DNA from 3 places in the Flavobacterium sp. I3-2 genome. Region 2 is predicted to be linked to each of the others. Evidence: riboswitches for the same ligand, from Rfam matches in the RefSeq annotation. Region 2 holds a riboswitch; each other region holds the start of a gene.
What was found. A riboswitch is a leader RNA that binds a small molecule or an ion and turns the genes downstream of it on or off. The one in region 2 is predicted to bind cobalamin.
Positions count from the first base shown of each region.

Region 1: linked by a shared signal. The riboswitch ahead of cobT (nicotinate-nucleotide--dimethylbenzimidazole phosphoribosyltransferase) and the one ahead of HW119_RS06095 (T9SS type A sorting domain-containing protein) in region 2 are both predicted to bind cobalamin.
Region 3: linked by a shared signal. The riboswitch ahead of HW119_RS09775 (TonB-dependent receptor plug domain-containing protein) and the one ahead of HW119_RS06095 (T9SS type A sorting domain-containing protein) in region 2 are both predicted to bind cobalamin.

Region 1 covers NZ_CP058306.1:1,881,083-1,883,354, forward strand. The annotation lists gene cobT (nicotinate-nucleotide--dimethylbenzimidazole phosphoribosyltransferase) at 1-791, opposite strand, end outside; adenosylcobalamin (AdoCbl) riboswitch at 846-988, opposite strand; gene HW119_RS08825 (DUF3037 domain-containing protein) at 1,318-1,701, opposite strand; gene HW119_RS08830 (HipA family kinase) at 1,691-2,272, opposite strand, start outside.
Region 2 covers NZ_CP058306.1:1,290,052-1,292,323, forward strand. The annotation lists gene HW119_RS06090 (hypothetical protein) at 1-591, opposite strand, end outside; cobalamin riboswitch at 719-908, shown strand; gene HW119_RS06095 (T9SS type A sorting domain-containing protein) at 1,011-2,129, shown strand; gene HW119_RS06100 (T9SS type A sorting domain-containing protein) at 2,145-2,272, shown strand, end outside.
Region 3 covers NZ_CP058306.1:2,073,702-2,075,973, forward strand. The annotation lists gene HW119_RS09775 (TonB-dependent receptor plug domain-containing protein) at 1-1,076, opposite strand, end outside; cobalamin riboswitch at 1,107-1,303, opposite strand; gene HW119_RS09780 (ABC transporter substrate-binding protein) at 1,400-2,272, shown strand, end outside.

The sequences.
Region 1 (2,272 bases), 590 kb from region 2:
GGTTCTAAAGCTTGAGCAATTGCAAAAGCAGCTGTAGCAATAAATCCGTCAATCATAATTAGCATGTTACGTTTGTAAGCAGCTAACATTCCGCCGCACATTTGAGCTACTTCAAAACCACCAAACGTTTGCATAATTTCTTTCGGATTGGTAATGTTTCCGTGAAATTCCATCACTTGTTTTAAGATGTTGATTTTGTGTTGTAATTGCTCATCGTTCATTCCGGTTCCACGACCTACACAATTTTCAATAGGTTCTTGTAAAAATGATGCCATGATTAACGAAGCAGATGAGGTATTACCAATTCCCATTTCGCCAAAACCAATAATATTTGAACCTTTTTCAAAAGCAAGGTTTACAATTTTATCAGCTTCTGCAAAACAAAAATCTAATTGCTCTGTAGTCATTGCTTTTTCAGTTAACGCACTTTTAGTTCCGTAACCAGCTTTAGCTTTTATTAATTCTGGATGATCTTCAAAATCAAAATTCACACCTGCATCAACAATCTTCATTGCGATGTTATTTTGTTTACAAAATACGTTAATTGCAGCACCACCTTGTAAGAAATTCATTACCATTTGAAAAGTAACTTCTGGCGGATATGCACTAACACCATCTTTTGCTAAACCGTGGTCGGCAGCGAAAATTACGTGTGTTGGAAATTTTAATTCGGGAGTTAATGTTTGTTGTACGTTGGCAATTTTAAAAGCTAATTGTTCTAAGAAACCTAAAGCGCCAAGTGGTTTTGTTTTGAAATCAATTTTGTGTTGGATTTGTTGTTCGAATGTCATGATTTTAAAAAATAAAATCGCAACAGAAGGCAAGGAGTGAAGTGAAAAAAACAAGTCAATCCCTAGCTCCAATCGCGAAAGCTTTTGATGAATAAATTTTATACAACGACCTGACTTAGATTTTTAATCTTCACAGTTGCGCGACAGTTCAAGAATTTCACTTGATTCCTTGTATAGGAGCAAATATAGTTTTTTATTTTTAGATGTTAGGTTTTAGGTGTAAGATATTAGAGGTTAGATGTTATTATGTTGAGCATTATTCAGCATCTCATCAGTTTAGTATGCAACCCTGAAACAAGTTCAGGGTGACAAACTTTTTAATTTCATTTATTTATTTTTATGTCATGCTGAACTTGTTTCAGCATCTCACAAGAAAATCTATGAATTTTTAATTGTAAAATTCTGTATATCATTAGTTTAGTATGCGACCCTGACTCGAAGCTTGCGACTGAACGAAGTTAAACAAATTCAGAGTGACAAATCTTCTAATATCTCAATTCTTATATCTTGATTCTTATATCTAAAATTACTTCACCAACTCTTCATACAAACGAGCAAACGTTTTTTCTAAATCATCAGAAAAGCCCGGGTGTGGTCGAGACGATTGAATACTTGAGCTTTTGATAGCTGTAATCCAGCGGAATTTTTCATCTGCTTCCAGCATGGCAATTGGTCCTCCGTCTTTTGCACCCGAACAAATCTTAGCAAACGATTGCAGGTTTTGTTCCAATTGTTCGATATCGAAATCGTTACAAAAGCCCTTGATTTTTTCTTCGTGAATGATGTAATCAAACTTTATGAAACGTTTGCGTTTACTGAATAAAATCAAGCCGATATTCACAAACTCTTCGCGTTCAATTTTTGGAACCACACGAATTACAGCATATTCATAAACTACTTTATCTTGCATCTTGCGCGGCTTTTAAAAAGATATCGGCATGAGCCAATCGGTTCGACATAAATTTAAAATAGACTTCACGAATTTCTTCATTCGATGGTCCGCCTTCCCAATCTAAAAAGGCATCAGGAATCGTATTCACTAATTCTCTAAAGAAAGCGTCGTTTAGTTTTTCGGTAAATTCTCTATGAACGGTTTCTAATTCACTTGCTTGTTTGATTAAGGCGTGGTCTTTAATCATGACGAATGGTGTAACCGAAGTTTTTTCCCAATTATCCCAAGAATGATGGAAATAAAAAGCTGCTCCGTGATCGATTAACCACAATTCTTTATGCCAAATTAATAAATTGGTGTTTCTAAAAGTACGGTCAACGTTGGTGATAAAACTATCTAACCAAACAATTTTCGATGCTAATAACGGATCGCATGTATTTGTAGCTACATCATAAGTGATAGCGCCTGAAAGATAATGCAAACCTAAATTTAAGCCTTGACTGAATTTAAGTAAATCTTGAATTTCTTCATCAGCTTCGGTTTGTCCGAAAGCTTTATCTAATTCTACAAAAACAATCTCAGGAACAGG
Region 2 (2,272 bases):
TTTTTTCTTTTTATAATATTCCGTTTTGTAATTTTCTATAGATAAAAAATAAATTTTTAAATCGGCAGGGATATTTTGAAGTAATATATTTTTATTTACTTTTTGAGTTTCCAAAATTTCTTCTTCAAACAGAAAATCATCAACTCTTTTCTTATTAATTTCAATATTTGGGAAAGTTCTTTTTAATATCTTTTCAGCTTCTAGTTCCGAACTATTAAATATAAAAGTTGATTTATTATTTTCTCCAATCAATTCTATCTTTGGTATTCCACCTGCAATAATTTGATAGCTAATTACATCTTCTGGATGTTTTATAAACCATTGAAAATCTTTTCTCTTATAGAAATTCTCTCTCTTTTTTATGGAATAAAAACCTATTCCAAACATCATTCCAATGCAAAAAATGAATAAAAGGTAATTTAGTACCAATTTAGTAGTGATTTCAGCTGCTTCTATACTCGAAAATAACTTTACAGAACCATATACAACAAGCAATAAAACAGGTAATCCTAAAAAAATTAATGCTCTTTTGGATTGATTTGTTTCTTTTTTGATGATTTCAAAAAGTGGGTCTAGTTTTTTGTTTCTCATTTTAATTTAGAATGTGATTTTAAATTCAATTAAATTTAAATCATAATTTTGTATTTAAGTTAAAATAGTGAATTATTTTTACAGTTTTATATAAGAATTCGTTTTCTAGAATTATCGTATAAAAATGTTTAAATTTGCAATCTAAGGTTGAACCATGTTCAATAAAAGGGAATTAAGTGCGATGCAAATCAATTCTTAAGCTGTACCCGCAACTGTAAGCTATAAACTTATTGTTATCTACATGCCACTGGATTTTTTCTGGGAAGGCCAACAATAAGATGCAAGCCAGGAGACCTACCTTAATATAATTTCAACTTTCGGGAGTTAAAGTGTATGGAATCTTTTCTGGCAATTTTGTCAAATTCTTTCATATATAAACTTCGTAAAGTTATGGAACAAAACTTTTAATTTTTTATATTATGAAAAGAATTACTTTGTATTTCTTACTCTTTTTTACGCAAACCATTTTTGCACAATTTACTTCTAACGATGTGAAATATTTCGTTGGTCAAGGAAATCAAACAGCTTATTTAGTTGTTGATTTTAAAGATGGAACAGATGATCGTTCTTATGCTTGGGGTTATCGTTTTAATTCTGGAGATGTTGTGACAATGGGAAGTATTCTGGTAGCTATAGCTGATGCAGAACCAAATTTTTCAATCAATCCTGCTTCAGGAACTGGTTTTTTGAGTGATGTCATTTTTAATTCGCATAGTGGTTTAGATAGTGAACCCGATTGGTGGAGTACTTGGTCAGGTTCAAGTGCAGAAACTTTTTCAATGAATGGAGGAATTTCTTCATCTGTTCAAAATGGATTATGGTATGGTTTATCTTATGGTTTTTATAATCCAACGTCAGAAGCTCCAGTAACGCCAATTCCAGCATACAGCTCGCAATGGTTTCAAGCGTCACAAATTACCAATTGGATTGGAACAGGAACAAACAAGAGTTTAGTTGTAGTAGATTTTGGAACGCAAACCGATGAGGTTGAAAATTCGTATGTTTTTGGAATTCAATATAACGGAACAATTACTGCTGAACAAGCTTTACAATTGATTCAAACAGAAACTTCTTATTTTAATTTTACTACAAACGCAAATCAAATTGCAACTTTAAACTTGGCTTCAAATTCAGGAACTGCAACTGCAACAAATCCTTGGAAGATTTATCAAGGAACCGATTTGTCAAATTGGCAAACAAAAACCGATTTAGCACAAGTGACTTTATCTAATAACGATTGGCTTGGATTGAGTTTTGCTACACGTCGTCCGTTTACGCCACAAGAAGCTTCTGCAACTTTATCGAATCAAAACGAACAAAAAATGGAGTTTAAAATTTATCCAAGTCCAACTTCAGATTATTTAAATATCCATTCAGAAGAACCGATTTTAGATGTTACTATCTTTAATATACAAGGACGCCAAGTTTTAAAATCAAATGAAAATCGTTTAGATGTTTCAAATCTTTCGTCTGGTATTTACCTTTTAAAAGTTAAAACCAATGCAGGGTCAGATTTAATTAAATTCATTAAAAACTAAACTAAATAATAAATTATGAAAAAAAATATATTTTTAATATTAACCGTCCTTCTTAACTTTTTTGGTTATTCTCAAACCGAGTATCTAGACGGTGTTATCGTTTTAAACGAAGGAGGAGCAGGAACAGAAACTTCGTCATTATC
Region 3 (2,272 bases), 780 kb from region 2:
AATTCATGATTAGCCAAAATACTTAATCCTAAAATTTCTTGTTTAGCAGATGTAATTCCAGAATTTTTTCCAGTTCCTTTATGGTTTGAATAATCAAGAATTCCGTTTAAACTAAAATTTGAAGCGATAAAATATTCAAAATCATATTTTGCTATAAAAGAATTCACATTTCCAGACGAATATTCATTTGTAGGGAGATTATTGAAATACTTGTAACCTTCATTAAAATAAGCAATTCTCGCATTAGATTTGTACGAATCACCTTCGTTTTTCCAATGTAATAAGTTTCTAAAATAAGTATTTTTATATTTAGTTTTTGTTTGATTTTCTGCAACTAATGCAAAATGACGGTCATCGTTATAATAAGTGGAATATAACGAAAGGCTATTTTTCTCGTTTATTTCGTGCCCAACAACTATACTTGCATTATTGTTGTAAAACTCAGCATTTGTGTTTTTCCAATTTCTATTTTTTACTTCAAAATCATTATCCGATTGATTTCGGTTAATCGAAATTTGACCAAACCATTTGTCGTTACTAATGGTAAAATTATTATTGATACGGAATGAATTATAGCTTCCGTAACCCAATTGCAAAGTATTATCTAAACGTTTTTCAAAACGAATTGGTTGGTTTAAATGAATCGTTCCACCAATCGCACCTGAACCGTACAAAATACTTCCACCACCTGGCTTTATTGCAATTTCAGAAAATTCTTTATATGAAATTGAATTAAAATCGGTTTGTCCTAAAAATAGTGAATTCACCGGAATTCCGTTCCAAAGCACGCTTGTTTGCTGTGCAGTAGTTCCTCTAAAACTGGGAGACGAAACCATTCCCGAACCATTTTCTTTAAAATAAATAGATGAGTTCATTAAAAGTAAATCAGTTAACGAACCGTTTGCTTGTGTGATAATTGAATCGTTTATTTTATGTATGGTTTGGGTTTTGTTGTGCGAATTTAATTTGTAATCTGAGATAATTAATTCATCTAAAACAAAAGGTGCTTCTTCTTGCGCATAAGCGAAAGTAGAACATGTAAAAATTACAAAATAAGAAATGTTTTTAAAAAGCATGGGTTCGACCTTTTTTCCCGAAGGTTAACTTGTTGTTCGTAATCTTTAGGCAGGTCTCCTGGCTTGCTATATTCGGCCTTCCCGATAAAAATCAGTGGCGTGAGTTCGAATGCATCTAAAATCAGATAAGCTTACAGTTGCGGGTACAGCATAGGAATTGAAAAATTCGCACCTATTTCCCTATTAATGCAATTGTTAAAAATGCAACCTAGTTTGGTACAAATTTATAAGTAATTTATTAAAATACAAATCTTTTTTATCAACTTGATAATTTGGTAGTTTAGAAAATTAAAAACTAAATTTGCTTTTCTAAAAGTACTAAAATGAATTCTAAATTTCTGAAAGCCTTTTTTTTTCTTGGTTGTTTTATTTTAATTTCTTGTAATGATAAAAGAGAAACTAAACAAAACATTGAAAATGTAAGTAATGAAATTGTTTATGCAACAGGTTTTAATTTGCAACATTATGATAATTTTTCAGTTTTAAAAGTGAATAATCCGTGGCCAAATTCAAATCAAAAATATACTTATGTTTTAAGTAAGAATTTAGATAAAATTCCAGATAGTTTATCAAAATATTTACAAATTCAAATCCCGATTCAAAAAGCTGTTGTTACTTCAACTACGCATATTCCTTCGTTGGTGGAACTTGGTGTAGAGAATTCGTTAGTAGGATTTCCAGGTTTGAATTATATTTCTAACGAAGTTATTCGAAAAAAAATCGATGCTAATCAAATTAAAGAATTAGACGATAACGAAAATGTAAATTTAGAATTAGTGATTGATTTACAGCCCGATTTAATAATTGGACATAGTTACGATGGCGAAAATAAAAAATTAGAAAATATTAAAAATGCTGGATTAAAAATTGTTTATAACGGCGATTGGGTTGAAAATACTCCATTAGGAAAAGCCGAATGGATTAAATTTTTCGGCGCTTTATATGATAAAAACTACGAAGCTAAAATGGCATTTGATAAAATTGTAAATTCGTATAACGATGCTAAAAAAATTGTTGAAAATGCATCAAGTAAACCAACAGTTTTGAGTGGTGCTTTGTATCAAGATGTTTGGTATTTACCAGAAGGTGAAAGCTGGATGGCGCAATTTATTAAAGACGCTGGCGGAAATTATTTGTGGAGTGAAAGTAAAGGAGTTGGAAGTATTTCTTTAGGATTTGAAACGGTTTTCGATAAA